2 regions of the Legionella clemsonensis genome follow, and region 1 is predicted to be linked to the other one. Evidence: riboswitches for the same ligand, from Rfam matches in the RefSeq annotation. Region 1 holds a riboswitch; the other holds the start of a gene.

Region 1 (20,551 bases):
GTAATTTGGAAGCGAGTTGCTCCATGAGATTCATTGCTTCCCCTGTACTTTTCCCAGGAGCGGCTTCTCCAAGAATTTCCATGGATGGCAAACCATTATACCTTTCAAGACGAGGTGAACCATATTCCCACTGTGATTCAGTAAAGGCTGAAAAAGGCACCATCTGTCCATCTTTTCCTCGTATGTACCAGGTCTTAATATCATTTGGAAGCATACGAAATTTAGCATCAGCCTGCACATACACTTTTTTTACTCGTCCTCTATCAATAAAATCATTGACGTAAGTACTACCAAGATTGGTAGAGATGGCTTGATTGATATCCGCTATAGAAACACCCAAGGTTTCCGCTTTTTCCTGATCTATTTTGAGTTTGAACTGTGGCGCATCTTCCAGACCATTGGGCCGCACGCGAACCAGTGTATCGGGATGCTTGGCAACCATCCCTAAAAGTTGATTTCGAGCCTCAGTCAATTTTTCATGCCCAAGATTTGCTCTATCAATTAATTCAAAATCAAATCCTGTCGCCGTACCCAATTCAATAATCGCAGGCAAGTTAAAAGGAAAAACCAAGCCATCTTTGATTTTTGCGAAAGCCTGTGTGGCCCTGTTAATAATACTTTCTACTTTATTTTCAGCCCCCTTGCGCTCATCCCAATTCTTAAGGGTAATAAACGCAATGCCATTATTTTGTCCTTGTCCATTAAAGCCAAAGCCAACGACAGTAAAAATTGAAATAACGTTATTTTTTTCTTCAGTAAGATAATAATCTGTAATTTGATCAGCAACTTTTTGTGTTCGCTGTTGAGTAGCTCCAGGTGGTAATTGAATCATGGTGAGCAGCATGCCTTGATCCTCTTCGGGTAAGAACGAAGAGGGCAAGGTTAAAAATAAATAGCCTACCCCCAAAATGATGGCTAAATACATAAGAAGATAGCGCCCTGTTTGAAACAAAATTTTCTTAACCCCATCATGGTAGAGATGCTGCGCGCGCTCAAAATTTCGGTTAAACCAGCCAAAAAATCCCTTTCTATGGCTTTCACTGACTGAAGCAGGCTTTAGCATTGTAGCGCACAGGGCAGGCGTTAATATTAATGCAACGAGAACAGACAAAATCATTGCTGATACAATGGTAATAGAAAATTGGCGATAAATTGCACCCGTTGAGCCCCCAAAAAAAGCCATCGGCACAAATACTGCAGATAATACCGTGGCAATTCCTACTAATGCTCCCTGGATTTGTCCCATAGAGCGACGCGTTGCTTCTTTAGGATTTAAACCTTCTTCGACAATGACGCGTTCTACATTTTCAATGACTACAATTGCATCGTCGACCAATAATCCAATCGCTAAAACCATACCAAACATGGTAAGGGTATTAATAGTAAATCCACACACAGCCAATATGGCAAAAGTACCAAGCAAAACGACAGGAATAGCAATGGTTGGAATCAAGGTAGCACGAAAATTTTGCAGAAAAAGATACATCACCAAAAAAACAAGAACCATTGCTTCAAATAGAGTTTTTATGACCTCTTCAATAGAGATTTCTACAAAAGGTGTGGTGTCATAGGGATAAACAATTTTAAAACCTGTGGGAAAATAGGGCTCCATTTCAACGATTTTTTGTTTAATGGCTGCTGCAGTATCAATAGCATTGGCACCTGTCACAAGTTTTACGCCTAAACCTGCGGCTGGCTTTCCATTATAACGTGAAATGGTCGTATAATTTTCACCCCCCAGCTCTACCCGAGCCACATCCCTCAACCGCACAAGCGAGCCGTCTTTATTTACTTTTAATAGAATTTTGCCAAACTCTTCCGGAGTTCTTAAGCGAGTTTGAGCAATAATGGGAGCATTAAGTTGCTGACCAGCCACAGCAGGCGTTCCTCCTAACTGTCCGGCGGCAACCTGATCATTCTGCGCTCTTATCGCCAGAATGATATCATTAGGTATCAGTTGATAATTATTTAACTTATGAGGATCCAACCAAATGCGCATTGCATATTGAGCACCGAACAACTCAACATCACCTACCCCATTAAGACGGCTAATTGGGTCCTGAATGCTTGAGGCCACATAATCAGCAAGATCATACTGATCCATACTGCCGTCTTCTGAAATAGCGCCTATAACCAATAGGTAACTACTACTCGATTTTTTAACATTAATGCCTTGAGTCTGTACTTCCTGCGGGAGCCTTGGCATTGCTAGCTGCAATTTGTTCTGAACTTGAACCTGTGCAATGTCAGCATCAGCACTCGCATCAAAGGTAAGCGTAATGGTAACGGTGCCCGAAGAATCGCTCTGAGCCGACATATACATTAATTTATCAAGGCCACTCATATTTTGCTCAATAACCTGAGTTACTGTATTCTCTACTGTTTGAGCATCAGCTCCAGGATAAGTCGCTTGAATTTCAATAGCTGGTGGGGCAACACTTGGATATTGCGCTATAGGTAAATTAAAAATAGCAATAATTCCTGCCAGACTAACAAGAATGGCTAAAACCCAAGCAAAAATGGGTCTGTCTATAAAAAAATTAGACATCTTTTTAACTTACCTTTTTTCTTTGCAAAGCCGCATCTGAACTCTCTTTTTCATTCGCCCTGACTTCAACGGAAGTTACAGTCATACCTGGTTTAACTTTCATATGTCCAGATACAATAATTTTATCCCCTTCTTGCAAGCCGCTGGTAATAAGCCATTTATCACCCACAGCCAGTGTCGCTTTAACCTCACGTAACACGACCTTATTACCGGCATCAACGACTAAAGCAGTGGCTTGACCACGAGGGTTACGAGTAATTCCCTGTTGTGGAGCAAGAATTGCTTGTTCTTTCAAACCCTCTTTTATACGGGCACGAACAAACATCCCAGGAAGAAGCTCATGCTCAGGGTTCGGGAAAATAGCGCGTACAGTAATTGCTCCCGTAGTCTCATCAACAGTCACATCAGAAAATTCCAGAGTACCCTTTTTACTATAAAGGGTGCCATCTTCCAGGAGCAATTCAATCTCAAGATCATTCTTGCTTTTTCTATAAGCTCCCTCGGCATATTCTCGCCTTAAACGCAAAAAATCCGTACTCGACTGAGTTACATCAACGTAAATGGGATCAAGCTGTTGTACTGTGGCCAGTGGTGTTGTTTGATTTTCAGTAACCAATGCCCCCTCAGTTACATTGGACTTACCAATACGTCCACTAATTGGGGAGATAACTTTAGTATAAATAAGATTAATATGAGCAGTCTTGAGTGAAGCCTTAGCCGCTACTACGGTTGCGTCAGCCTGTTTTGCATTGGCAACAGCGGTATCATAATCCTGATGACTTACAAATTTAGAGCCTAACAAAGGTTTATAACGCTTTACCGTCAGGTGATTGATTTCAGCATCTGCCTCAGCTTTTGCCAAATCACCCTGGGCACTATCATAAGCTGCCTGATAAGGTGCTGGATCAATTTGATATAAAGATTGGCCTTCCTTAACATCACTACCCTCAATAAACTGGCGTTTTAATATAATGCCACTTACCTGAGGTCTTACTTCAGCCACCCGATAAGGGCGAGTTCTACCGGGTAACACGGTAGTTAAAATAAAGGGCTCAGCCTTTAAAGTTACAACACCTACCTCGGGTACAGTTTGCGTTGAGGCTTTTTTTTCACTGCAACTGAAAAGTAGAAGCGATGTAATAATTACTACTATTTGCACTATGCTACTTTTCATTTTCATCGTTACTAATATTCCTGTGTCCAGAGCCATTTAAATATATCCTCTAACTATAGCATCAGAACACTAGCAATTTGGAGTATACTTCCATCTTATTACTGAATTACTCAGAAATAATTTAAACAATCCCGGGTAATGGTAGTATTTCATAATGGTGAATAGGTATCGACAAATATACCTGAACAAGTAAAATGAAAAACTCATCTATTTTTAAGGGACTAGCATGAAATTATTTTATACAAAGGGAGCGTGTTCTCTGGCAGTACGAATTCTTATTAATGAGATGGGTATTGATTGTGACTATAAGTCCGTCAATTTAAAAACTAAACGCACTGAAGATGATCAGGATTATTTAAAAATTAACCCTAAAGGTGCGGTGCCAGCGCTGGAAGTGGAAGGTGGACAAATACTCACTGAAAATGCTGTAATCCAACAGTATTTGGCGGATAAATTTCATAGTCGAGAACTATTACCGCCTGTCGGTGATTTTAAACGTTACCGCATTCTTGAGTGTATTAATTTTATTACGACAGAGTTGCATAAAAATTTTTCAGCCTTGTTTAATCCCACTATTCCTCAGGAAATGAAAGAGAAGGTATATATTCCTCTAATCAAAACCAAGTTAGGCTTTATTGACAAACAATTAAAGCATAGCTATCTCATGGGTGAACAATTCACGCTACCCGATGCTTATATGTTTGTTATACTGATGTGGACAAAAAACTATAAAATTGATTTAGCAAGGTGGGATCATTTACCACGCTATTTTGCCAATCTTCACAAGCGCCCAGCTATTGTAAAATCCCTTGAAGAAGAAGCATTAGAGATTGCCTGAGAATCATAACCAGGTGCAGGTTGGTTGGGCCTTGGCCCAACTTCTTTTTCTGGACTTACCCAAGCCTAATCAACCTTGGGACGCACTATCAGCACATCACATTCCGCACCATGTAAAATGGCGTTTGCTGTTGACCCCAACAGCAAGGCTAACCCATGTTTTCCATGGCTTCCTGTAACGATTAAATCAATCTTCTTTTCCTTAGCGACGCGTAAAATTTCATTTTTAGTAGAGCCAAACTCGATCATGCAATGTGCACTATCAACACCAAGTTTTTTTGCTAACGCTGAAAGCTCTTTTTCAGCCTGTTCACGAATCGAAACCTCCACCTCGGCAAATCCAGCAAAACCAGGATAAGCATAAGCAGGAATAGGCTCGACAACATGAACCAAGAGTAAATCCGCTCCATTTTCATCAGCAATTTTTTTTGCCTTATGAGCTGCTTTTATTCCTACTTCATCAAAATCCGTCGCGAATAGTACTCTTTTGTACATGATTTTCTCCTTGGCTACATCAGTTCTAAATAGCGTAGAATTTAATTTCCATAAATAGCAGTTTACTATAAAATTACTCTCTCTTAAATTCAAATAGCTTGAATTTGAAGAGATTAGGGGTGTCCTTTGTGAGACAAATGATAGTTGTCTCTCCAAAGGGCTGAGAAATACCCATTGAACCTGTTCGGGTAATGCCGTCGTAGGGATGATGTATGCTTCTGGATATAGTAGGAACTGTAGCTTCCTTATTGGCTACTTATTATTTTATTCAAATCAGTAATAAAGCATGGCCTGTGAGCCTGCTGGCCACATTAATTAATGGTTTATTATATTGGCAAAAGGGAATTTATGCGGATATGGCACTTGAATCATTCTATTTTTTTAGTACTTGCTATGGTTGGTATTTATGGCGAAGTTCAAATCCCAGAACTACCAAAATAATTACAAAACTCTCAACAACACAGTGGCTAGTGCTTACTGCAGTCACTTTTGCTCTTTTTCTATTCATTGCAAATTTACTTAAAACTTTTACTCGTTCCGATATCGCCATACTCGATAGCCTGACCACCTCATTAAGTTTGGCTGCGCAATGGCTAATGTGCTACAAGTTAATAGCCACATGGATTTTATGGTTCTTAACCGATGCTGTTTACAGCTATTTATATTTTCAAAAGCAACTACCATTTCACAGTCTACTAATGCTTGTCTATACCATCATGGCTATTGCAGGCTACCGCTCCTGGGCTAAGCGGCAAGACAAGCTGCCGCTTAGCGTGAATAACTCACTTAACCTAAAGCAGTAAGCCCTGAGGTTGAACGAATCCAGGGTTTATATTGAGTGAGAGTAGTCGGCAATTGACTGGCAGCCTGCTGCGCTTGTTCAAAACGACTGTATTCTCCCAGGGTCAAAACATACCAACTTACTCCCTGTCGTTTTGCAATACGGATTTTTGTATGGGTTAAATGATGATGATTTACAAAACGCTTAATATCTTCAAGGTTCTGGCTTGCCAGTAACTGCAAAGTATATTGCCCCCGCTGCGCGTTAATTTGTACTTTTGAGGCAATCGTCGTGGTAGGAGCAAACGCCGGTTGAAATGTTGGCTTAGGTGTTTCTCGAGTAGAAACTACCTTTCTTTCCAAAGAAGCTACCGGTGTATTTGAAAGACTACCATTACCAATGGGTTTAGGAATCACAACAACCTTATCCATTACCACGAGTGAACTATTCTCTTGCTCCTCTTCATCCAAAACAATTTCCACCACACGTTTTAGAGGAGACGGTTGGGTGTCTTGTCTTTTTGCTGAAATTGTGAAGGCAGGAATATAACTTTCCATACGTTGATTATAACTGGGGATCTGGCTGATTAAAACATTTTCTTCATTGGCTGTTTGCGGTACTTTGGGAATAAGCGAAGGTAATTGGTGTTCGACAGCAGTCACAATTTGCGTATTCCCTCGCGCAAGATTTTTCCTGTTTTTAAACAAATCCTGGTTTTGCCAAAGGTAAACTGAAGCCAACAAAGCCACTGCACAGGTTGCCCCTAATCCTATATATTTTGAATAGGAAGATTTCTGCAAACCTGTGGAGTTAAGTGACTCCGGACAAAAAAAGCTCACCATTTGCTTATTGATGCGTGCTATGTTACCACCAGTTAGCTGGTAAAATTGCTCTAGTCGTTTATCAGACATGGTTAGGTCGATACGTTTTGGAGAGGAAAGTTTACTCAGCAGATAAGTCTTTGTTTCCACTTCTGTTAATGCACCTGGTTCCACTCGATGAATTAAATTTTCTAAAGAGGCAGCTTCCAGCTTATTGAGACTAGCCACGAGTGAAAAATCAGAAACCAAACAAAAATGAAAAAAACATTGCTCCCCTTGCTGTTTTAATGCAGTTAAAAAGTCATGAAGAAAGTTATCGGGGACGTGTTGAGCATCATCAATAATCACTACAACATGTGCCTTTCTTTCATTAATTTGCTGGATTAAATTTACAAAAGAAAGCTCATAATCGGTACGTAAATGCAGTGAAGTTGCAAGTTGAGCTAATACTTCAGCTGGTGAGAAAGGGGGGGTCGCTTTTATTATATAAGACTTTATTTGAGGATCTAAATTTGCTTGCAGCAACTCACAAAATGTCGTTTTGCCACCACCTTCTTCAGCTAATACAGTTATTAATGCGTTATTAAATAAAATAAGGTGATTAATAAAATCAATTTTGGTAAACCAGGCGCTTGGTTTAAAAGTATTTTTGCTCACCGTTTCTTTGCCTTCTAATTCCTGCATTACGCTTTGCATCAATTAATCTCCATCAACTGCAGCTTGCAATATTGAGCGCAACAAGTCCTCTGATACCTCATCTTCAATGTAACAATTTCCTGGTGCTCTCATTAATATGAAGCGCAAATGTTTATTTTTTATTTTTTTGTCCTGCGCCATTGCTGCACGCAGTTTATCAAGGTCAATATCTCTTGGAATCCGTCGTGGTAACTTTGCCATGAGTAACATATCATCAATCAATTGGATGGTTTTTCTATCTAGCCGCGCGCACTGTTCCGACAGTAACGCTGCACAATAAAGTCCAATAGCCACTGCTTCTCCGTGAAGCCAACGATTATAGTGGGTATAAGCTTCAAGTGCATGCGCAAAAGTATGCCCAAGATTTAAATAGGCCCGGATCCCACTGATTTCATGTTCATCCTGCTCAACATAATTTGCCTTAATCTGACAACAATGACTAATTACAGCAGCCAAATTTGGAGAGTTTTTCATTCCCTCCTGCAAGACATTACACAAAAGCTCAATAAAATCTCCTCCCGACAATAACGCATACTTAATAATTTCAGCAAATCCAGCATGAAACTCGCGCTCCGGCAGAGTATTTAATGTATTTAAATCAATGATTACTGCAGCAGGTTGATGAAAACTGCCTATCATATTTTTGGCGAGAGGATGGTTAATAGCCGTTTTACCACCGATAGAAGCATCAACCTGAGCTAACAGCGTAGTAGGTATTTGTAAAAATTGTACTCCACGCTGATAAGTAGCTGCGGCAAAGCCAGTAATATCCCCTATTACACCGCCTCCCAAAGCTACTAATGTGGTATCTCGATGGTGACCCTTTGCAATTAATGCATCGTAAATGGCAACCAAGCTTTGCTGATTTTTAAATTCTTCTCCATCTTGAAGAATCACAACATCACACTGTTTGTTCGCAAACGCTGTTTGCAAATCACCAAGATAAAGTGATGCAATTTTGTCATTGGTTACTATGAGAATCTGCTCACCTGCTAAATAGCGATTCAGTACCACCTGATCATTTAAGGCATTATATCCTATGAGAACAGGATAATGCTGACTCGGTAAATGAAGCACTACTTCTTTATACAGGTCAAACTTCGCCATAGATGTATTTAATAATGTTATTTGCTACAGCTTTGACAGTTAATTTATCAGTTTCAAAACTGATATCAGCCAACTCATCATAAAATGGTTCTCGCTCATCCCGTAACATTTCTAACCGACTTTCCAAATCCTCAGTTTGCAGCAGGGGACGCTTGGTGTCACGTTTAGTGCGTTCATACTGTTGTTGTAAAGATGTTTTTAAATAAATAACCGTTCCCCGCCCTGCCAAGGCATTACGATTTTCAGGTGTCATTACCACACCACCACCAGTCGCCAAGACAATATTGGTTTTTTGCGTTAATTCGTCAATTACCTTTTGCTCTCGACGTCGAAAACCTTCTTCTCCTTCAATATCAAATATCCAAGAGATGTCAGCTCCTGCACGCTCTTCTATTACTTCGTCAGAATCATAGAACTCAAGTTTGAGCTCTTTTGCCAAAGTACGGCCTATTGTGCTTTTACCTGCTCCCATCGGCCCTATTAAAAATATGTTTCGTACTTTAACTATGCTCATTTTTAATTACACACCCCTTCAACTGAGACATGAGAAAAACACCCATGTACTTGATTAAACATAGTACACCCAGAAAAATTTAATGATATTTTTCTAATTGTCTACCAAACTTTGTTAATTTTACACCTCTCATCATGTATTGCTTTGAACTGTCAAAGGATTTTGACGATAAATTGTTGGATATTATCCTAGGAGTAATGAAAATGAGCAACTCCTCATTTCTGGTTGATAGAGAGCGATTCCTGAATAAATGTCTCACAACCGGTAAATCACCTAGGAGAGGCGTGCGATTAATCTCATTATTTTTATCTTGTTTATAAATTCCTCCCAAGACAATTGTACGACCATTCTCTACTAAAACACTCGTTTGAATTTCTTTTGTCAGAATTGTAGGTACACCATTAAAAACTTTTGGTGATGGTATATCCTGATTAATTTTTAAATCCATCAAAATATTGCTATCCGGAGTAATTTGCGGTGTTACTTTCAAACTTAACACAGCTTTTTTAAACACTACAGCAGTTGCCCCGCTTGAAGTCGCCTCCTGATAGGGAATTTCTTCTCCGGATTCGATTAACGCAGGCTGTTGATTGGTTGCTATCAATCTTGGAGTGGATATTACTTCGCCCCGCCCCTCGCTTTCAAGTGCCGATAACTCCAAATCCAAAAGGATATGATTGCTGAGCTTGGCTAAGGCTATTCCTACAGACACAGGTGAGGTTGCCATAGGCAAGCTGTCAAGATCAAAATTTAATCTCTCCTTCAATGAAACACCTTCAGCCGAGTCTGATGATTTTATAAGAGAGTCGTGTTTCTTTAGAGCACCCAAATGAGTTGGTCTTGCAACTCCAAATCGCAATCCTAAATCTTGAGCAAAATCTTTAGTAACATTAACAATACGCGCTTCAATTAAAACTTGTTTTACTGGAATATCGAGTTGCTCAATGAGTTTTCTAATAATTTTTAAGTGCTTATAACTGTCTTGCACCCATAAGCTGTTTGTTCTTATATCAACAGCAATTCTGCCACGTCTTGATAAAAATGCTTCATTTTTTTCTTGCAAAACATTAGCAATATCGGCAGCTTTGGCATACTTAATTCGAAATAACAATGACTGTAATGGCGTAAATTTATTCGTCTCATCTTGTGCCTGTCGAATTTTTTTCTCACGTTTAGTGAACTCTTCGGCAGGTGCGATAAACATGATATTGCCCATGCGTCTTTTCTCTAGAGATTGGGTTGTTAAAATAATACTCAGAGCCTGTTCCCAGGCTATATCATTTAAACTCAAGGTGATATTACCCTTTACTGTATCACTTATAACCATATTTATTCCAGTAAATTCAGCTAATAACTGCAAAACAGCTCTTACCTCAATATCTTGAAAATTTAAAGAAATTCGTTTATTACCTACTTTATTTTTAATGATCCTAGCTTTCGTTATATTTTCTACTTCTTTCTTTATTTTAGGGTGCTGTAAACTATTTTGGGCTATAACATTTATGTTAAAAAGTAATAAGCACAATCCCAGAAGTATTTTATGCAATTTCAACTCCTATTCTTATTCTTTAAAGAAACCTTAACTGTTTGTTGTTGCCATTTTCCTTCTACAAAATTCTGGGCTCTGAATAGCAGTTCTTTTTTCTTAATTTTAATTAATTCTATGTTTTCCCTTGCGATGTGATCGCCTGGTTTAATGGCAGTTATTTTCCCAGCGGGATTTTTTATCAAGATCCAACTTTTTTCGGATGAACACAGCAAACCAACAAATTGCAAAGAATTAAAGAAAAACTCCTTTAAAAGTGGTCTTGAAGAGCTCTCTTCAACTTTCTTGTTATCTTCAAAATTATAAAGGAAAGGATTTCTTTTATTGCCCAAGGGATAATCAAACTTGGCTAACAATTTTAAAAGAGGAGTGTCTTCATGAAACGGCACTTTTCTGTTTTTAATTTTCTGAAAGTATTGGGTCAATTCCTTATCTGTTTCACTACAAGAAGTCACCATTAAAATTAAAATGATTAAAGTTATCCTTTTTTTAAAAATCATTTTATAGATAATCGATATAGGTGAAGGGTAATTTTCATTAACAATTGACCGGATAGCTTTTGAAATTTATCACCACGTATTTTTGTGATTTTAAAATCTCCGAAAGTTATCAGGTAAGGCAATTGAGCTACTTTGCTTAGGAAAACAGCCAATTGCCTGTAATGTCCTGATATGACTAAACGAAGGGGTAACTCAACATAGAACTCCTTTCTAATTTCATGCATTGGCGCAAAAAAATTTACCATCAATCCATTAGATTTCGCTAAATTAAAAATTTTTTCTGACAAAATAGAGGCATTTTTCTTATCAGGAAATAGTTTAAGAATTTTATTTAAGATTGTATCAAGCTTTTCCTTTTGCTTATAATAAATATCCAGCGTAGCAACCTTACCCTGCTTTTCCTCAAATTCTTCTTTTAATTTAACTTCTTGAGTTTTTAAGAATTGGTATTTCTCTTTTGCTTCACTGATAAAGAAAAAGTAATTAATGCCAATTATTAAAATGGCAACTGCAGTTGCACTTAAATATCTTTGCACGATTATCCATTGTATAATCCTTTCAACAGTTATTGATTTACATTTTTTCTTAAGTTCCATTTTTAATTTCCATATTAGCTTGCAATTTAAATCGATTAAACTCTTTTTTTTGATTTTTACTCTTTGATACTTCAACTAATTTAGCATCTACCAACCATTTATTTTTTGATAGGATTTTCGTCATTTTATTGATGCCATTATGATTTATAGATTGACCAAAAATAGTGATTCTTTTATTTTTAAAAGTAATAAAAACCAATCGAACATCACCCGGAGTTTCCTTTGATAGATCATCAAAAATATGCATTAAAATAGCGGGGTTGTTTTGCATATTAATAAAGGATAAAACATGCGTTTTTGTTTCATTAATTTCCGTTTTAATTCTCGACAACTCCCCAACCTTTAAATTTAAAATATTAATTTCTTTTTTCAAAATTTTAATTTTATTTTCTTGCTCCAACAAAATATCATTTGTAAAAAAATTCATTAATGATATGAGGGATATTGCTGCAAAAACACCAATAATTATTGCTGTTTTAAATTTTCGTTTATTCTCCAGTTCTCTTAACTTTCGCCAAGGGAGTAAATTAATTCCAACCATATTTATTAACACTTCCTCTAAGTGCTAGACCACAAGCTATTAATAAGGAGGGTGCTTTTTCGATGATTTGTTGAGAGCAAATACGCGCTGAATGGAGCATATCTGCAAAAGGATCAGCAATAGAAACCGGAATTTTAATTTTATCGGGTAATCGTAGACAAAGCTTGGCCAATAATTCTCTTTCACCCGCTAAAAAAAGATGCTCAATAACCTCGTTAGCATGGGCAGAATAAAAAAATTGTAGCATTTTCTTGATCTGACGAATTATGATTTCAAAATCTTCATTTGTTGCACTGGGTTGACACTTAGGCTGCATGTTCCACTCGGTTAAAATATTTTCTTTATTTAAAGCGCTCTGTCCGAATGCAGCAATCCATTGATGATTACCTAATAGCTCTTCGTGTATAAAAAATGTTTTGTTTTTCTTTATGACATACAATTGAATTTTTAACTGATTAATCTTTATAAGAGCAATTGTTGCTGTAATTTCCTGATTTTTAGTGCGGTTTTTGAGCAAGAGGATTATTCTTTCTATAGCATTTGATTCTGGCTCCACAACTTGAGTTGATAATCCGGCGCGACTTATTGTCTCAATACGCTGATTAATATATTCTGCTCTGCAGGCCGTAATAAAAATATCCAATTTTTCTTTATTCATTTTCGAAGGCCCTGCTATTGAATAATCAAGGCTGACTTCCTGCAAGGGATAATTAAATTGCTTACTGGCTTCTAAATAAACTGCTTCCTCAATGCTTTCTTCAGGTAAATTCTTATCAATCTGCAGTAACTTGTTCACAATAGCAGAATCTGGTACAGCCAAGATAGCTGGGTACCCTGACAAAGAAGTAGTCGATATAATTTTTTTTAGGCAATGTGCAATTACATCAATATTCTTGAATTGATTATCAACAATTGCATGAGGCGGTAATATTTCTGAGGCAAAATTTTCAATAGACAGTTTACTTTCAGTCTGAGAAATCTGCAGAATATTAATCCCTGCCGGGGTTATATCTACTCCTATAGCAGGACGGTAGCGTGATCGAAAACGCTTGAACACTTTTATTTCCTTATTTATTGATTGGACTTGTAATAAGTTGCCCTATTCCTGCAACTTAAGCGTGGCAATATAGCCTAACTCATAAGAAAAATAAATATTTTTTTTAAAATTACCACAGGTTAATTTTAGATTTAAAATTTTACGTATTAACTGTGGTCTTAACCGATTGTTCAACACTTGCACTCATAGTGTTGTTTACATATAGTGAATGAGCTAGGTATAGCATCATCCATTATTAATATTAAAAGGAGTTACTATGTTATTGCAAAATGTTGTGCATTCCTTGGCTCAAGTCATCTTGGATTATGGTGAATCCCAAGACGTCAAAGTAGAGCCATTACAAACCTTGTTAACAAAACCTCACCCAAATTTTATTGAAACTTTACAAACTGTCATTAATGAAAGTACTAAATCTTATGCAAAACGGCTTAGTTTGCTTAATTATTTTCTTTTTGAAATTAAACAACTAAAGCCTCTGATAGAACGTCAAACCCCTTTAGATGAAGAAGAGCAATCCCTTGTTCAACAACATCTACAATCTCTGATAATGAATGTTAATACTTTATTAAAAACCTCTCAGAGTAGTAAAATTTCAATCAAATTCGATGGCAACGAGGAACAAATCCCAGGACTTGTACTACCTATCACGCAAGGTTGGTATCCTTGCAAATCAGGAAATATGATTGACCAAATATTTCTAAAACCATTACACCTGCAAAATTTTGATGTTTCTTCAGTTGCAATTTTTGTTAAAAAACTAATTATGAATCATCAGCAGAAAGTAACTATTCCTTTTTTAATGAAAGAAAGGGACTTATTAAAAGAGACAGTCACCTCTTTAGAAAAAGAAAAGCAACAAATAAAAGAGGAGATGCTGCAACTAAAAGAAGAAAAATCACAGTTAATTATAGAAAACGAGCAACTCACGAAAGAAAAAAGAGCTATTTGGGAAGAGCAACAAGTTACGCTGACTGAGAAAACTAATCTAGAAAAAGAGTTAAGTACGCTGAAAAAGGAATTAGTTTTGTTAAGAACCAAGGCTGTCAAACCCAACATGCATTTAATGCATCCTTTTTTTGGCGTAGCCAATAGATTAACACCCATCCTGCCACGCGATGATTCATCAGAGACGAATAAAATTTCCTCACCCTCTTTGGGTTTTCCTACGTTTATAGATGATTAAGACGCTATCCCTCTTTGCGTGAAGAGGGGTATTATTAACCTCATATACACTGCTAATTTAGACAAAGCATGATTTTGTTCTAAAACGAACAGAAGAAGTCGCCAAAAGCCACTAAATAGCGCTATAATTCGCAGATTAACAAATTATAAACCCTATCAGATGAGAAAATCGGCATATTTTTGGCGTAAAGGTTTATGGGCTTTATTTAGCCTTTTTTTCCTCTTAATTGTTTGTGCAAGTGTTCTTTATCTCTACCTTGAAAGTCAGCTACCCAATGTAGATTCTTTAAAGACAGTTAAACTTCAGGTTCCTTTGCGCATATATACTCAAGATGGCCTCCTCATTCAGGAATATGGTGAAAAAAGACGCATACCACTTAACTACGAAGAAATTCCACCTACCTTAATTCATGCGATTCTCGCTACCGAAGATCAGCGTTTTTTTGAACACCCAGGCGTTGATATTTTGGGATTAGGTCGAGCTACTGTTCGTATGATTCAAACTGGCACTAAATCGCAGGGTGGTAGTACTATTACGATGCAAGTGGCTCGTAATTTCTTTTTAAGTCGTAAGAAAACTTTCTTACGTAAATTTAATGAAATTTTATTAGCTATCAAGATTGATCGCGAATTAAGCAAGGAAAAAATACTTGAACTTTACCTTAACAAAATTTATTTAGGCAATCGGGCTTATGGTGTAGGTGCTGCTGCGGAAGTGTACTATGGCAAACCATTAAATGAATTGGACTTGGCTGAATTAGCCATGATTGCAGGTTTGCCACAAGCGCCTTCAACTCAAAACCCTATTGTCAATCCTCTCGCTGCCAAGAAGCGACGTGATCATGTGTTAGAACGTCTGTTAGAGGAAAAATACATTACAGAGCAAGAATACCAGAAAGCTGTTAATCAGCCCATCACTGCTAAATATCATGGCACCAACATTGAAGTGAGTGCGCCTTATGTTGCTGAAATGATTCGTCAATCACTTTTTGATCATTTTGGCCCTAAAGCGTATACCAAAGGCTACAAAGTGTATACAACTATTAAAGGCCCTTTACAAATTACAGCCAATAAGGTAGTGACTGAAAATCTTCTTGCCTATGATCGCCGTCATGGTTATAGAGGGCCGGTTGCCAGAATAAGCGGCGTTGACAGCAAATCACCTGACTCGATACATAAACTGCTAGCTCAATACCCAGTAATTGGTAGTCTTGAACCTGCTGTGATTTTAGCCGTTGGCGATAAAGAAGCCATAGCAGCCACTCGCCATGGACGTAACTTTACTCTCACTTGGGAGGGATTATCGTGGGCAAGACCGGCTCTTAAACATGGCTGGATGGGCAAAGCACCAACTAAAGCACAGCAAATAATCGCTGTAGGTGATATTGTCTATGTGCATAATCAAGATAATAAATGGCGTCTATCGCAAATTCCACAAGTAGAAGCAGCTTTAGTTGCCTTAAATCCAAACAATGGTGCACTCGAAGCACTCGTGGGCGGTTTTAATTTCCAAAAAAGTAAATTTAATCGAGCTACACAGTCAGAACGACAACCCGGCTCAAGTTTTAAACCTTTTATTTATGCAGCTGCATTAAATAAAGGCTATACACTTGCAACCTTGGTTAATGATGCTCCCGTCGTAGTCGATGATCCAAGTCAAGCCAATTTATGGCGACCTCATAATGTGAATCTAAAATTTAATGGCCCTACTCGCCTTAAAGATGCATTAGTCCATTCACGTAATTTAGTCTCTATCCGCGTTTTAGATGATATAGGTTTTGACTACGCCATTGATTTTATTTCCCGCTTCGGCTTCCGTAAAGATAAATTACCCAAAGCTTTATCTTTGGCTCTGGGAAGTTTATCTGTAAGTCCTCTGGAACTAACAGCAGCCTATGCGGTTTTTGCAAACGGTGGTTTTCGTGTTGAACCGTATTTAATTGATCATATTACAGACAACAATGGAGAAATTCTGTTACAGGCTAAACCGTCTATAGCTTGTGATGATTGTAAACTGGATAAAATTGATCCAGCAACCTTGGCTCCTAGAGTCATTCCTGCCGACATTGCTTTTTTGATGACTACAGCACTTAAAGATGTTGTCCAGCATGGAACGGCTCATGCGGCAAAAGTACTGAATCGTTTTGATTTGGCAGGTAAAACCGGAACAACAAATGATCAAGTTGATGCCTGGTTTGCCGGTTTTAATTCAGATTTAGTAGTGACTACCTGGATTGGTTACGATAATCCCCAATCGCTACATGAATATGCTGCCGGTTTGGCATTGCCTATGTGGATAGATTTCATGAAAGTCGCATTGACCAACCTGCCTCAGAAAGAGCTGCCTCAACCTGAGAATATAGTTGCTGTAAGAATTGATCCCATAACCGGATTATTGGCTAAAAACAATCAACCCAATGCAATTGTTGAATATTTCCGCGAGCAGGATGTACCAGGAACAGAGTCAGCTGCATCTGATGATACAGAAACATCAACCGAGGCAGACACGCAGGAGAATTTATTTTGATGTGGCTCTTGCCACTGGAGAATAAATCTAAACGATGGCAAATCTGGTGTAGCAGCAGATGTTTAAGACATGAGTTTTACACGCTGAGCGCCAGATTTAAATAAGTAATACGCTCTTCGTGCTAATTAGATCATTCACGCTCTAGCGTCGCTTTATCAAGCTATCTTATATTGCAAACAGTGTTTGTTATGAAGGTAATTGTAGTTAGTTGGATTGGGCTATGAAACGCATACCACCTAGCTTTCCTTTCACAAATAAATCAACATAAAATGCGTAAGCTTTATCCCATTGTAAAAAATACTCTTCCCCAAATTTTTTTATCGTATATTCCTTTAAATTGCGATACATTTTCAATCTATCTGATAAAATATTCGCCCAATTACTGGATAAATCCTCTTTCCCCGTCAGGGTAAGATTTCCTTGTTTTATTTCATCCTCATATTCATTTGATGTAATCAAACCGTAACAAGCCATTTCTTCATGAAGTCTTAGTAGTTCTTTTGAAGTCAAATCTTTTTTAATAACCACATCAGTAAATCCTAATTTACCACAGGGTTTTAGTACCCTTTTACACTCACTAAATAGAGCTTTTTTGTCAGCGATATGTACCCAGGCCTCTTGCCCAATGACCCTATCAAACTGCTGATTTGCAAAAGGCATACAGGTTGCATCACCCTGTTGAAATTTTACTAAGTGACTTAAGCCACATAATGCCGTAAGCTTAATTGCTGCTTCGATACGCGATTGAGTAATATCTAACCCAAAAACTTGACAACCATAGTGGTAAGCTAAATATCGCGATGTCCCCCAACACCACATCCTATATCAAGAACCTGGTGAATTTGCTCAAGACCAATAGAATGAGCCAATATCTCAATTGCCTCAGAGCCCTCGTAATGATCTTGATCAAAATCTGATAATTGTTTTTGAGTTATACAGTCTAAATGATGATACTTATCTTCAAGACTAGAAGTAATTTGGTTGTAGTTAATTGGGTGTAAATCGTAAAATTGAATAATTTTACTGGACATATAAACTACCTCGCGACATAGCTATATTTAGCTTCTATTAAAAAGAAAAAAGAGACCAATACATTTTTGATGATATAGATAATTTATAGCAAATTTAATTCTCTGGATTTAATTGCCTATGAATTGATGTAAGTCTGTGACATCAATAAAGTGCAGCGCAATCAAGGATCAGTTCATTGAACCTTTTTTTAACAACATTGACTATGCTGCGCCTTACCAGACTATCAGTCACATTCTGTAAATTTGAATTAAACACTTAATTGGTTTCTTTAACTTGCTAGCGCTTCTGCTGCTTCAATGTATTCATAGCCGAGATCACGGGCTACTGCTTCGCAGGTAATCATTCCTTTATGGACATTTAATCCATTGAGAAGATGACCATCACTAAGCAATGCCAATTTAACACCCTTCGTTACCAAACTCATTATGAAAGGTAACGTGGCATTATTTAAGGCAAATGTTGAAGTTCTTGGAACAGCGCCTGGCATATTCGCCACACAGTAATGCACCACATTCTCTACAACATAAGTAGGTTGCTGATGGGTTGTGGGTTTACTTGTTTCAAAACAACCACCTTGATCAATTGCAACATCAACCACAACCGAACCCGGTCTCATCGATTTCAGCATTGCTCTTGTAACCAGCTTTGGTGCCGCAGCCCCTGGCACTAACACAGCACCAATCACCAAATCCGCTTCCCTTACATAGTGCTCTAGAGATTCTACTGTCGCATAAATGGTATGTAATTTGGAACCAAATTGAAAATCAAGTTCACGTAAACGAGGGAGAGACTTATCAATTACAATAACACGTGCTTCCATACCCATCGCCATACGTACTGCGTTACTACCAACTACTCCCCCACCAATTACCACTACATTAGCAGGTGCGACGCCAGGAACTCCTCCCAATAAAACACCACTCCCCCCTTGCGCCATCTCCAGGCAGTGGGCTCCAGCTTGAATTGACATACGTCCAGCTACTTGCGACATGGGGGTTAATAAAGGTAATCCACCATCGTTTTGCGTTACGGTTTCATAAGCAATTGCAGTTGCACCGGACTCTTTGAGCAAGCGTGTTTGCTGAGGATCTGGCGCTAAATGCAAATAAGTAAATATCGTTTGTCCTTCACGTAGACGTTTGCATTCTATCGGCTGAGGTTCCTTAACTTTAACGATTAACTCCGCACGCTCAAATACTTCATCCGCAGTTGCCACTATTTCCGCACCTGCAGTTACATAGTGCTCATCACTTATCCCAATCCCTAAACCAGCCCCTTTTTCCACAAGCACATTACTACCTGCTCTTATAATTTCTCGCACACTTCCAGGAACAAGACCGACCCGATTCTCCTGGGGCTTGATTTCTTTTGGCACACCTACAAACATAATTTTTCCTTACAAAACCGGCTAATGTCATTGCTCCAGGTAAAAAGTACACCTGGAGCAGAATTTAACCCACACGTCAACTTTCTTGCCCTTACTAATTAACTTTCAATTGCTCAATCAATTCAGGCACCAACTCGAATAAATCTCCTACCAATCCATAGGTAGCAATTTGCAGGATTGGTGCGTCTTCATCTTTATTGATAGCCACGATAACTTTGGAATCCTTCATGCCAGCCAAATGTTGAACCGCCCCAGAAATTCCAACCGCAATATACAGTGATGGAGCAACAATTTTTCCAGTTTGTCCAACCTGATAATCATTGGGAACAAAACCTGCATCAACAGCCGCCCTTGAAGCACCCACTGCCGCTCCTAATGCATCAGCCAGCTCTTCAATTAATTTAAACTTTTCAGCGCTTTGCAGTCCTCTTCCACCCGAAACAACTATTTTAGCGCTGCCTAAATCAGGACGTTCGGATCGACTTAATTCGTGCTTAACAAACCTGGTGCTACTTTCTTGAATAGATTTGTCAATTCGTTCTATACAACAAGAAGATTGACTCTCAGTTATCGCATCAAAAGCCGTCGTGCGAATAGTAAGAATCTTGATAGCATCTAAAACCTTTACTGTTTCAATAGCATTACCCGCATAGATGGGATGCTCAAAAGTATCTTTATCAATAATCCGACTAACATCAGACACCTGGGCAACATCTAATCTGGCTGCGACACGTGGCAGTAGATTTTTACCAAATGTTGAGGCAGGTGCCAAAATGGCCGTAAATGAATTCGCAATGGAGGTAATTAATTCAGCCATGGTTTCAGCCAATTGATGCTCAAAGACAATATTATCAATCAGCCAAACAGCGTGAACACCCGCTATAGCAGCAGCTTCTTCAGCGACAGCTTGACATTGATATCCCGCAACTAAAAGTATGACATCCTGTTTTAATTCCATTGCCGCAGAAAGAGTATTACGCGTTGCTGAATGCATGGACTCATTGTTATGTTCAACGATTACTAAAGTGCTCATTCTGTCTCCCTATTAAAGCACTTTGGCTTCAAATTTTAATTTATTAATTAATTCACTGACAGAGCTGACTTTGACACCACCACTTCTTGAGGGTGGAGGCATTGTAGAAATAATTTGAATGTGCTCCTTCAACGTCAATCCAAGTGCGTCACATTCGATGATATCCAAAGTCTTACG
Region 2 (12,966 bases), 1.1 Mb from region 1:
AAATCCAGCTTTTAACACCCTTGGGGGTGACACGAATACCAAAGCCGCCACCCTCATATTTTCATAACGATTTGCTTTAGGCTTAAGCCCTTTAATGTAAGTATCAGTGAAAATGCCCATAATTACCTTTATCAAAGTTGGGTACACTTTCGGGGTACATTTAAAAGTGTTCTCTCTTGGTACGACATGTTATTACTTGGATGTGATAATATAGAGTAAGCCTTTGTGTATCAAGGATTATATTGAATTTTTGGTAAAAGATGATTTTACTTAATACTGAATAAAAATGACTGTTAATCATTAGGTCGGCGGTTCGAGCCTGTCCCGGGGAGCCATATGCAGTCTGGGTTTTGGCGAAATTCAAATTTCTACCAGCTTCTCTCTGGGTGCACTTTAATGGAAAATGAGAGCTATCAAGTAAACGAACTTAGACATGGATGCATCAAAAAGAAGTAATCGCCTTAAAAATTTAAATAAATATTCTTGGTTCATTCTTATAACATTTATTTTCGCTGTATTCGCAATGTCGTATCAGACAACAAATGCTTCTCTTGATGGTTTTATTCAAACACTTCCTCTAATTATCTTCGCTTTCTGGAGTGAAAAATCTGCACGACTTATAAAACAAGCTGAAGCTAACTTAAAAAAGGTAGAGCTCTTTAATCGAGATACGTTTCTATTAAGCGTTAGTTTTTATTCGGATGTCTTATTTCATTACTATTTGCTTATGATAATAGTGATGCCAAAGGTTGGTGGGTATTAATTATTTACTTCATTACCTTGTATGGTTTGATTTTTTCTCCAATTTTCTCAGGAATAGCCCTTCAGATAAAAAATCATAAAACATACACCCTGGTTTTTTCACTTTTAATCATAGTATTCGTATCAATGGGAAAATTTTTCCCCCGTTATACGTTCATTCCAGTGCTAGGATATATTGACACTTTCTACGCAGTAACTTGCGTATTGTTAATTATTCATTGTTTATTTGCCATTAATTGCAAAATAGTCAGAACAATTAAGAGAAACACACCGTAGCAAAAAGTTCAACAAAAGATGGAGCTGTAAATGAAAAATAAAAAATGCTCGTATTAGGGTTAAGCATTACATTAACCGCATATATAATGACCTTAATATGCATGTTGAGATAATTTAAACTCCTTCTATGCTTTCCAATTAATGGAAATGTAAAGGAGTTATTACTAAGCTAAAAATTTGGAGCTTTTTAAAATCGTGTAAAAAAGGTGGCTTATATGAACCAAATAAGGTAATATTCTCTTAGCTAGAAAATGTCTTTTTTTATACTCTTCAAATCGTCGTTTTATTAATTTAATCCCTCGTACTGTAGTTTAATTCCTGACCTATTTCCGGCTAATTTCGCCTATCACAGGTATTAATAAAATAAAGGTATATTGAAATGTCTAAAACAGTAAATGGGATTGTCAAATGGTTTAACGAATCAAAAGGTTTTGGTTTTATTGAGCAAGAGTCTGGTCCAGATGTATTTGCTCACTTTAAAGAAATTATAGGTTCTGGCTTTAAAAGTTTGTCAGAGGGTCAAAGAGTACAATTTGTTGTAGCTCAAGGTGCCAAAGGTCTCGAAGCAAAGAATATAATGGCGGTGTAATTAAGCTTTAATATTTTTACCACTACATTCCCACAAAATGTAGTGACTTAATAGAAATTTTAAGTTAATGCTGTCAAAATATGTCAGCATTAATTTTAAATTTATACTGTGTCCAGAACCCAACGTCTTTTTGATCTCATCCAAATACTGCGGCGTCATCGCTATCCGGTTAGTGGAAAACAATTAGCCGAAGAACTTAATGTCAGCCTTCGTACAGTGTATCGAGACATAGTCACTTTACAAGGGCAAGGCGCATCAATAGAAGGCGAGCCTGGGCTTGGCTACATGTTACGTCCTGGTTTTATGCTGCCCCCTTTAATGTTTTCTGAGGAAGAAATTGAGGCATTGGTGCTCGGTTCACGCTGGGTAGCACGTAGAACCGATAAGAAACTAAGGCTTGCTGCAACGAATGTCTTGGCTAAAATATCTGCTGTCCTTCCTGAAGATCTTCGCCAACATCTTGATTTTTCAGGGTTACTTATTGGTCCTGTAAAAACTACTATAGAAAATGATGACGAAAAAGAAGCCTTAATACGCCTTGCTATTCGTAAAGAGTATAAGCTTCAAATGACTTATGTTGATGTTAAAGGAGATGAGTCCCAACGGGTTATTTGGCCACTGGCACTTGGTTTTTTTGAAGAAGTTCATATTATTGTCGGCTGGTGTGAGTTACGGGGAAGCTTTCGTCATTTTCGTACAGATAGAATTGTCCATTTAACGCAGCTAGAGACACGTTATCCGAAGCCTCGCCAACCCCTTCTAAAAAAATGGCGTGAAATGAATATTCCTGAGTAATAAGTCTTTTCACTACTGACATAAACTGTCACTCTATGCCAGTAAACTACATTGGAACTTACAATGATTTTAAAAGGGAAAAACATGATGCTCGAACCAAGTGCTATTGTACTTTATGTTGATAATCTTTTAACAAGCAGTGCATTTTATCAGGATTTACTTGGAATAAAACCAGAAGAAGCTTCTCCCACATTTCATTCTTTCAAGTTAGCAAATGGAATGGGTTTAGGTTTAAAAGCAAAACATTCGGTTGAGCCGCCCGCTCATGAAAATGGCAGTGGTGAATTAGCGTTCACACTTGATAATAACAGGGGGGTTGATGAACTATTTGTAGAATGGCAAAGAAAGGAAATAAGCATGGCTCAGTCACCAACTCTTGTACCTTTTGGTTATACTTTTCTTGCACTAGATCCAGATGGCAATCGACTGCGGGTTGTCTCACTCAAAAAAGCATAATGTCAAATTTGATCGTGATTACCTCAACAGAACATGTCCAAAAAGGTCGATTATCAGGCTTCATGCAAGTTTGCCATTAATGATCAGGATATGCGACTGATTATTAAAGAGTCCCATTAACGATTAATAGGAGAAATCTAAATGTCAGCTATACAACCCGCATTGAAACCTATTGATGGCTTTACAGTAACAGGCTTCACGGTAAGAACTAAAAACAGCGATGAGTTCAACCCAGAAACCGCAAAAATACCTAATCTGTGGCAACAATTCTATTCCAGCAACCCCACCCCTAATACTATTTTTGCGGTGTATTCAGGCTATGAATCTGATGCAAATGGTTCTTACGACGTTACTGTAGGCACACTCAATAACAATCAAAGTGTTGAATTAAGTGCTGTTAAAATCAATTCAGGCAATTATCTTGTATTCCAGGGTAAAGGCCCGATACCCCAAACAGTCATTGAAACATGGAAACGCGTCTGGGATTATTTTACCGTAGAAACTCCCTATCAACGTTGTTTTATGACTGACTTTGAAGAGTATAAAAATAGTGATGAAGTAGCTATTTATATCGGCGTTAAGTAGTTAGTTACCTGAATTTTTCATTGAATAGAAACATCACCGGCACACCATAACCCGTCAAGCATTCTGTTGAGTGCGAGCGACAAGCTCAAACTGCGCGGGTTTTATGTCTATTCTTGACTCTACCCGCTAAGAGCAGCAAATAATACTACATTACAATAAAAATGCGTTTGAAAATAACAGGCCACCCCCTATAACTTTAAATACCACTTATACCACCCATTAGATATTTAACCGAAGAAAAGCCTGCTTCGAGTAATATATTCAATGCCTGAATACTTCTTTCGCCGGAATAGCAATATAAAATAATAAGGTGGTTTGGATTTAATTCGGTGAGCCGTTCAGGTAATTCAGTTAAAGGTAGCAATTCTCCGCCTATATTGTGAGCCTCGTGTTCTTCTGTTGAACGCACATCAACCAAAGTAACCCACTGTTTTTTTAGAAGCCTATGCATATCCTTTGAGGTTATAGAATAATTAGCCAAACTCAACCAATGAGCAGGCTTTGACGGATAGTGAAGATTTTGTAGGGGTTGATTATGTCCGCACAATTGGCAGTCCGGATTTTGAGAGAGCTGAATTTCCCTGAAAGTCATCTTTAATAAATCGGCAACCAATAATCTGTTTTCCAGTAAATGACCTATGCCCAATAGCCACTTAATGACTTCTGTTGCTTGAATAATACCCATTATTCCCGGCACGACACCTAATATACCGCCTTCATTACAGGGAGGGATAATTTTAGGATCCGGAGGCGTAGGGAATAAGCAGCGCAGGCAAGAACCTTGTTTGCGATGAAACAAAGAGCAATAGCCTTGGAACTGCGAAACACTTGCATACACATAAGGTTTTCTTTGTGAAAAACAAACATCATGAAGTAAATAATTTGTGTAAAAATTATCTGAACAATCCGCAACAATATCATACTCACTGACAAATCTTTCTACACTATCTTCTGTAAGTTTTTCACAATAAGTATCCACCTGAACAGTTGAATTTAATGCCAAAATTTGTGCAGAAGCTGATGCCGCTTTTGAATCAGAGATTTGCGATTGCCGATAAAGTACTTGTCTTTGTAAGTTACTTAATTCAACGGTATCAGAATCCACTAAACCGAGTCTGCCAATTCCGGCTGCAGTCAGGTAAAGCAATAAAGATGATCCCAATCCACCTGCTCCAACACATAATACACGAGCCTTTTTTAGTCTTTCCTGTCCAGATAGCCTTATTTCCTGCAAATGAATTTGTCTTGAATACCGAAGCAATTCTTCAGAAGAAAGTGAGTTATTCGCCATAGGCCTGTTCTCTTATTGTTTTTAACAATTGTTTCGTTACCCTGTCAGGGTCAGCGGCTTTGGTAATGGCTGAAATCAACGAGATGCCTTGAACGTTGGTTTTTAAAACGTTAGGGAGTCGTTCTAAACTGATTCCTCCAATAGCTACCAAAGGATATTGGAGTGTTCTACGCCAACGTTGGAGTTGTTCAATACCTTGTGGTTTAAAGGACATGACTTTGCTTGTGGTGGAATAAATTGGACCACACGCAATATAGCTAGGATTGAACGTATGTGCAGTTGCCACTTCATAATAGCAATGGGTACTTATGCCTAAGTACAATCCTGCTTGACGAATTTTGGTAATATCAGCTCCAAGTAAATCTTCTTGCCCCAAATGAACTCCTTCAGCCCCGTACTGAATGGCTAGCTCCCAATAATCATTAATAAATAATGTAGCACTATATTTTTTTGCTAAACGTACACTGCGTTTAACTTCCTCTGCCAGTTGCTTTCCTTGCAAGTCTTTTATTCTTAACTGAATCGTCTTAATACCTAAGGGCAATAGCTTTTCTAGCCAATGGCTTCTGTCAACGACTGGATATAATTCTGTGTGGCAGGTTTTAAAAGAGGGAGGCTCTTGCTTCAAAGGATTGGGAGAAAGATAGGGAAGATCAATTTGATTTTCAGGCCAGGCATCATGAAATACTCTTGCTGTGCCCTTCACAACTTCAATGGAATTACGAATTCCACGATGTACATACATTTTTGCAATAACAAGTGCATCTTTTATTGAATAACCTAGAGCCAAACAAGCTGCAATCGCAGAAGAAAGGGTACATCCTGTGCCACGATAATTTTTATTAGGCAAGCGTTTGTTTGCCAGCCAAAATGATTCTTGACCATTCGTCCAATAATCCTGGCTCAACAAACTATCTTTAACATGACCACCTTTTAGTAGAATATTTTTAGCACCAAGAGCCAATAAAGCATGCGCTGCTTCTTGAATCTCTTCATAAGATCCAAGTTGTCGACCCAGGATTTTTTCGGCTTCGATGCGATTGGGGGTTACAACGTCTACATAAGGAAATAAACGGATTAAGCTGTTTATATATTGTTTCTCATTTTCTAAAATTAATGAATTTCCTGTAGAAGAACTAAGTACAGGATCGAGGACTGATAACCCCGAATAATTTTCTAAAAATTGAAGGATTTTCTCATGCGTTTTAATCATCCCCAGCATGCCCATTTTAATGACATTTGGCTTAAATTCTTGCCATAAAGCATTACATTGAGCAGCGATATGATCAGCTGATAATGGTGCTATTGCGGTGACACCAGAGGTATTTTGTGCTGTAACTGCCGCAATAATGGCACATGACTCCACATTAAAATGTTTAAAAATTTCTACATCAACATGAGATCCTGCAAGTCCGGTAGGATCAACGCCAGCAATGGACCAAGCGATGGGTTTTTTCATGATAAATGCACCGATTGATGCCAAAAAGGAGTATCAATTAAAGCAGTACTTGGGTGTGCTATATCTCTTGCATGCATCATTCCGGCCTCAAAAGCCTGATGTCCTGCAACAATTGCATTTCGGAAAGCTTGAGCCATAATGATGGGATTAACAGCCTGGGCAACAGCCGTGTTCAATAATACACCGTCAAATCCTAATTCCATTACTTGCACTGCATGCGAGGGTTTGCCGATGCCTGCATCAACAATTAACGTTGTCTCTGGAAAGCGATGACGCAAAGTCTCTAAAGCAAAGGGATTAACTAATCCTTTACCTGAGCCAATGGGAGCTCCCCATGGCATTAATATTTTACAACCCACATCCACTAATTTTTGACAGATGACCAAGTCATCTGTGCAATAAGGAAAAACCTCAAACCCTTCATTAATTAATCGCTTGGCTGCCTGGACTAATTCAAAAGGTTCAGGTTGTAATAAATAGTCATCGCCAATCACTTCTAACTTAATCCATGACGTCTCAAACAATTCTCTTGATAACAGTGCCGTATTAATGGCAGTTTTTGCATCATGACATCCAGCTGTATTTGGTAGAAGGTGACAACCTAATCTTTTAACAGTCGACCAAAAAAATTCTCCATCTAAACCATTTGGCCCTTGACGCTTTATTGACAGGGTAAGGACTTCCGTCTCAGAAACTTTAATCGCTTGCTCCATGGTATCTAAAGATGGATAACATGCAGTCCCAAGCAGCAAGCGATTTTTTATACTTTTTCCGGCTAAATTCCACATCATTAGCCTCCTTGCATTGGAACAATAATATCTATCCTATCGCTTTCACGCAGCAAAGTAGTGCCGTAAGAGGGGCGAGGTATAAATTGATTATTTATCGCAATGGCAAAATGTAATTCAGTGTAATTATGAGCTAACAAAAACTCCTGCAAGGATAGCTCAGATTTTATCTGATATTTCTTATTATTAAGGTAGATATTGATCATCTGTAACACTCCCAAATTTCTGGATACCGAATAAAGCGATGATGGCTGTGAAGACGTCTTAGAATTTCCTCAACTAATGCGGGCGCGATTAGATATCCATGACGATAAAGGCCATTAACTGCAATAAGCCCTTCAGTAAATTTAATGCAGGGTAAATGGTTCGATAAAGTAGGACGGCAATGCGTTACTGTTTTAATAATACGCGCCTCTGAAAAACCTGCATGTACATAATAGGCTGCTGTTAATAACTCCAATGTGGTGCGAACTGAGATTGGACTATAATCATGGGCTTCAATTTCACTGGCCCCAACAAGATAAATATTCCCTGGGCGAGGAACTATGTAAAGGCTATAGCGAGGATGTAAAAAACGAATGGGCCGTTTTAATTGTACTTCTGGCGCATGCAACCAAAGTAATTCCCCTCTCAGGGCACGTAGATTACTAAACGTAGAATAAGCACCTAATCCTCGACAATCAAAAACCATGTCAAAAGGATGGGTACTGGTTTTTGTAGTAATTAATTGTGGCGCAATGGAGGTAATTTTTGTATTTACATAACATGTTAAGCGGTTAATATTAAAATATTTTTGAAGAGCAGACATTAATGCCTGGCAATCAATATGCGCTTCATTAGAAAAATAATAGGCTTTTTCAAATTGAGTTATCTCTGGTTCTAATTGATTTAAATCCAACTGGGTTAGTTGCTTAAATAGTGCCTGCTGAGTTGATTGATTTGCAATGCGTTGACTAAACATCTGCCATTCTGCTTGATCTCGAGGATGACATAACACAATAGTTCCTGAGCGCTGAAAATAAATTGATTCTGGCAACTGCTCAATAATACGTGGCCAATTCATGCTAATAGACTCCTGGCCAAGAGAAGAAATCAGCGCCGTTGCTCTATCTAATTCAGAAAAAGGCGTTAACAATCCTGCTGCAGCCAAACTGCAATTTGAAGTACCTGCTTGATCAAAGAGCGTCACTTTCCAGCCTGCGTTGTGTAATGCAAGCGCGAGCAAACGCCCCATGATACCCATTCCCACAATCCCTGCTTGCATCATTATTCTTCAAGACAACAAGCAATGGGTTTTAAATCGGAATAAGGGACTTTAGGTAAAAATTCATTGGTATAACATCGGGAGATATCAAAATTTTTATTAATGATATTCAAATGCTGGGTATAACGCCCTACTTTATTCCAATCTCTTTCTATATTGTGTAATGAGCGTGAGAAAAAAGGTAAAGTATGGGTAAAAATCTTTTGATACATGGGGGTGCGTAATTGCGGTTTGGCTTGACACATTAATTCATAGGCTTCTTCGGGTTGTTCCGTGGTAAACGCTGCTCCTCGTTGGGTTGCTTTAAGAAATCCTTGCACTAATTCTGGCTGTTGTAAGGTTTGTTCCGGAACAATAAATTGAATTGAGCAGAAGCAACAACAGCCAAGTCCTGCTAACTGATCAAGGCGCAAAAATACGGTTTCACCTTTTCGTTGTTCCAATTCAATACGTTGGAAATTAATAAATCCAATGCCTGTGTCAATAACATCCCGACAAATCGCATCCGTTACATTCATTCCAATTCGGATTGCTTGGTAACTTGTAGGATCAATCCCAGCAAGCTGCGCCAGATCATCAATAATTTTCTTACCAAACTCGCCGATGTAGCCAACTCGCTTCCCAACAATATCATGAAAGGAATTAATTCCACTTGATTTCAATGCAATCAATCCTGTTGGTGGCTCATCAAGCAAGGTGCCAATGGATGTAACAGGATAACCCTTAGCTTTCGCTGCAACCGTATGAATCATTGCTTTTACACCAAAATCTACGGTTCCTAATCCAACAAGCTCCGTAACATCACTTGGGTCGGCTGGTTCTAAAATAGCAAGTTTAATATTTTCCTGGGAATAGAAACCAAGTTGTTCAGCCACAAAAATTGGTGTGTGGTAGGGATTAGCATACCAATTCAGTAATAAAGTGGTTCTGGTAGATAAATGAGAAGACATAGCCATAACTCCTATAGGAATGTGAATGAATTCCGGAGATGGCAAAAGGGATCCTGTTCCATAAAATAATAGAACATGGATGTATTGAAGGCGTCCTTACGCTGATATGACTCAGATCAAGTTCGACGGGTAATTCTCAGTCGGTTTCCCGACACCCCGCGCCATCTAAAAACCAAAGTATGCTATATTCTAATTTCTTATTTGTCAAAGCATGTGCAAAAATTAGAGTCTTTTGACGGTTTATTTTGCGAAGCAAAAATGCAATGTCAACAGAATCTAAGGGAATCTGACCAAATGAAAACCACCAATCCATACAAAATAGAAGTCGTTGCTTACGACAGGCTTTGGCCAAATCTGTTTAAAGACGAAGCTAATCGTATTCAAAAATCTCTAGGCCCCTGCCTTAAAGAAATTTATCACATCGGTAGTACCAGTATTCCTGGTATGCCAGCAAAGCCCTGCATTGATATAATGTTGGGGCTTGATAATATAGATGACATCCATTTTATAGCGGAAAAACTAACTCAATTAGGTTATGATCCTGCTCGGCGTCAAATTATTCCTCACGTGAGCTTTTTTACACAGCGTCAAGATCAAGCAATTCGTTTTCATTTGCATTTACATGAAAGAGGCAGTCCCCAAATCAAACGTCATGTAAACTTCAGAGATTATGTGATTCAACATCCTGATGTAGCTCATGATTATGCACAGCTTAAAATGCAGTTGGCTACTCACTTTGCTGATGATATTTATTCTTATGTCGCAGGGAAAGACAAGTTGGTGCAAGAAATTGATGCTAAAGCAAAGCTCTGGAAAAAAAGAAAAAGAGATTATCCACCGCAAAACACAGGCCGTATGGCAAAAGATTGGTCTTATGAAAAGCTAGTTAAAGCAATGGAAGCCAACTTAAATGTCCATAGGACTCATTTCGCTCAATATTTGAATCAAGTGGAATTAGTCAGGGTACCAGGCTTTACTCTCGTTAATTCAGGATTAACAGATGACACGTTTAATTATGCACTAGATGCTGATTTTTCTTCATCAAACGCTAATAAGAAAATTTCAGAAGTAACGGATTATTTTACACAGAAAAATAATCCATTTTCATGGTGGATTAGTCCTCACGATAAACCCAGTGATTTATTCCTCTATTTAGAAAATAAGGGTTATGAGAATACAGAAAATAATCGCGCCATGTATTTTGATTTAGATGCCTGGGATGGTGAAATTTTTTCTATGCCAGAATTAAATATTATTTGCGCAACCGATGAAAAAACATTACATGACTTTGCATTAGTACTTACTAATGACGAATTCTCTTTCAAAACCTATTTTTCGTGGGTTGCTTCAATCTTAACCGATGACGATCCCATTGAATATTATGTCGGCTATGTGGATGGAAAACCTGTGGTACGAGGTTTAACCTGCTATTTTGCACAAGTTGCAGGACTACACTGGCTATCCACAGCCCCCTCTGAACGCAGAAAGGGTTATGGTAGAGCCATGCAAGAATATCGATTAAAGCGGGCAAAAGATCTTGGTTATCACATTGCTGTTTTACAGGCATCTAATGAAGGCTATCCGCTCTATCGACAGTTAGGATATAAAGCATGTGGTCATTTTCGCGAATACAAAATAAGACAGGCTGCTTCTTTAAAAAAAGCGCTTAATGTGGACAAAAGGTGAAACTCGAAAAACAAAGTGAAGGATGATATTTTCTCGAAGGCCCCAAATAGCCAAGAAACTTTAGTTGGCATGTCCTATACTAATTGTACTATTTTTATTCCAGAAAATCATGATCCCTATAGATTCGATCTTCTCTGGCAAAGAATTAGAGGAAAGGGCGAAAGAAATTTCGCAGGAAGAAAAGCAACTTTATCAAAAATTTAATCAGCTTTTCAATGAAAGTTATGATTTTTCCAAAAGCTTTGCGGAGCAGTCTTCTTCTTTTTTATTAGCACTGACTTCCTGTTATGAGGAAATACAACAACTTAACCAAAAACAAGTGCAATTAGCGACGCAATATTTTGCATTATCTGAGCCTGAAAGAGAGCTTTTTTGGAAAAATTATTCTCCTGATAGTAATAAGAAGCCCTCTTATGAAGCATTTGCGGCTCTTGTAGACAACAGCCCGAAGTTAAATGACGCTCAAAAAATTAAAACCAAGGCAGATGCCCTGCAACTGATGTTTTATGAGACAGGAACAAAAATGATTGCTAAAACGGTAGATCATGTAAGGAATTACGTCTCACAAAACAATCCGAATAATAAATTTTCAATTATCGCTGAAGGCTATTCTATAGGAATGCAAAGTGATAATAGTATGAAACCCTCTCCCGAAGCACAACAACATGTGGAAAATTTTTCATGGCAAAATAACTTCGCAAACTTTGCTGAGTTCAAAAAATTATTCCGCCATCCACATAATATTAAAGTCAAACCTTCGGGCATTTTATTGCTATCCGTGAATGAAACCGATGATGCTTTATATATATTTCCGGGCATTGAATCTCCTGACAGCAGCAAAATTATTTTATTTGCCTCCCCTAGCTATCAATCCTTATACCACGAACTTGCCCATCTTAACCGGGCATTTCGAGGCTCCGGCAAGTCTGCTTTTAGCATGCCCAGTTTATTTAGAAATCTTTACTCCCGCGATACAGAAGAAATTTGGAATATTAATCTGGGTAAATCCAGTGATAATAGTTTGCAAAAAGAGCGGAAAGCCCCTTTACGCATTGCTCACTCTCAAGGATTTACCTTAATCAAAAAAGACACCCAACTGGAAGTAGATCAAAATACTTTATTCCCCAACGTGGATTACGTTAGCACCTCCTTATGCAATGGCGAAGCGCTTTTTGGGAGACGTGATTTTAGCAACCTTGCTCCCAGGGATAATCAAATCATCAAACTATCATTACAAGGTATTAAAGAGAAAGTGGCATTGTCTAATTCTACGGTTGTTCTTTCAATTGTTTCGTCCACACTGGTTGAATCAGACTTTAGAAATGCAAATTTAATAGAACTTCATGCCTCATTTTCAAGCTTAACTCGCTGTAATTTTGACAATGTGCAAATAGAAAACGGTTCTTTTAGCAAATTTTGTGATTTAAGTGCTTCACAATTTAAGGGTGCCAATTTAAAAGGGACTGTATTTAGGGATTGCGACTTGTCGCATTGTAATTTTAATGGTGCTGATTTAAGTGGAGTGACATTCAAAGGTAAAATAGTCGGCATAGAAACCTGTTGCTTTGACAACGCCCTTATAACAGACATCTTATCACCCACGCTTCAAAGTTTGGTGGCGCGAAATGAAATGTCGATCAATAATGCCATTGAAACAGAAATTAAGCTCTCCAATCTTGTAGAAAAATTACAAACCTGTTATTTAGCTGATTTAAATGCCATTCTTTATGTGCTTAATTTTTTTAAAAAAGATGAAACACTGATAAAAATGGTTGGAGCCAATTCTTTAACCCCAGAAAATTTAGTGGAATTTTTAAAAGCAACGGGCATTGAGACAGGGGCTATCACCTTACTACAAACCAAAGCCGTACAAGAGGTGTTTGCTCAAGGAAATCCTGAAGCATTGCTTAACATCCTACGACAGGAAACCCATAAAACGATGAGTCTGGAAAAGTTGCATGCAATATTTAAACTGCTTGGCAACTCTGATGTCCTAACCACCTTGATGACTGAGAAAAAGCTCAGCCTTGAGCAAATTCATACCATTATTAAGCTGGACACCTAT

What was found. A riboswitch is a leader RNA that binds a small molecule or an ion and turns the genes downstream of it on or off. The one in region 1 is predicted to bind thiamine pyrophosphate.
Positions count from the first base shown of each region.
Region 2: linked by a shared signal. The riboswitch ahead of clem_RS14485 (ABC transporter substrate-binding protein) and the one ahead of pnuC (nicotinamide riboside transporter PnuC) in region 1 are both predicted to bind thiamine pyrophosphate.

Region 1 covers NZ_CP016397.1:1,017,583-1,038,133, reverse strand. The annotation lists gene clem_RS04505 (efflux RND transporter permease subunit) at 1-2,548, opposite strand, end outside; gene clem_RS04500 (efflux RND transporter periplasmic adaptor subunit) at 2,553-3,758, opposite strand; gene gstA (glutathione transferase GstA) at 3,949-4,560, shown strand; gene clem_RS04490 (universal stress protein) at 4,626-5,054, opposite strand; TPP riboswitch at 5,160-5,278, shown strand; gene pnuC (nicotinamide riboside transporter PnuC) at 5,267-5,857, shown strand; gene clem_RS04480 (AAA family ATPase) at 5,841-7,352, opposite strand; gene aroB (3-dehydroquinate synthase) at 7,356-8,459, opposite strand; gene aroK (shikimate kinase AroK) at 8,446-8,973, opposite strand; gene clem_RS04465 (type IV pilus secretin PilQ) at 9,053-10,519, opposite strand; gene clem_RS04460 (pilus assembly protein PilP) at 10,522-11,019, opposite strand; gene clem_RS04455 (type IV pilus inner membrane component PilO) at 11,016-11,615, opposite strand; gene clem_RS04450 (PilN domain-containing protein) at 11,605-12,156, opposite strand; gene pilM (type IV pilus biogenesis protein PilM) at 12,143-13,213, opposite strand; gene clem_RS04440 (hypothetical protein) at 13,470-14,396, shown strand; gene clem_RS04435 (penicillin-binding protein 1A) at 14,556-16,922, shown strand; gene clem_RS04430 (class I SAM-dependent methyltransferase) at 17,127-17,741, opposite strand; gene clem_RS04425 (hypothetical protein) at 17,711-17,953, opposite strand; gene ald (alanine dehydrogenase) at 18,223-19,341, opposite strand; gene clem_RS04415 (electron transfer flavoprotein subunit alpha/FixB family protein) at 19,436-20,374, opposite strand; gene clem_RS04410 (electron transfer flavoprotein subunit beta/FixA family protein) at 20,387-20,551, opposite strand, start outside.
Region 2 covers NZ_CP016397.1:3,224,538-3,237,503, forward strand. The annotation lists gene clem_RS15250 (Arm DNA-binding domain-containing protein) at 1-37, opposite strand, end outside; gene clem_RS15255 (hypothetical protein) at 434-763, shown strand; gene clem_RS14440 (cold-shock protein) at 1,418-1,627, shown strand; gene clem_RS14445 (helix-turn-helix transcriptional regulator) at 1,736-2,422, shown strand; gene clem_RS14450 (VOC family protein) at 2,507-2,878, shown strand; gene clem_RS14455 (GyrI-like domain-containing protein) at 3,020-3,463, shown strand; gene moeB (molybdopterin-synthase adenylyltransferase MoeB) at 3,660-4,754, opposite strand; gene thiE (thiamine phosphate synthase) at 4,744-6,213, opposite strand; gene clem_RS14470 (thiazole synthase) at 6,210-7,001, opposite strand; gene thiS (sulfur carrier protein ThiS) at 7,004-7,207, opposite strand; gene clem_RS14480 (FAD-dependent oxidoreductase) at 7,204-8,265, opposite strand; gene clem_RS14485 (ABC transporter substrate-binding protein) at 8,268-9,221, opposite strand; TPP riboswitch at 9,292-9,384, opposite strand; gene clem_RS14490 (bifunctional GrpB family protein/GNAT family N-acetyltransferase) at 9,429-10,901, shown strand; gene clem_RS14495 (pentapeptide repeat-containing protein) at 11,011-12,966, shown strand, end outside.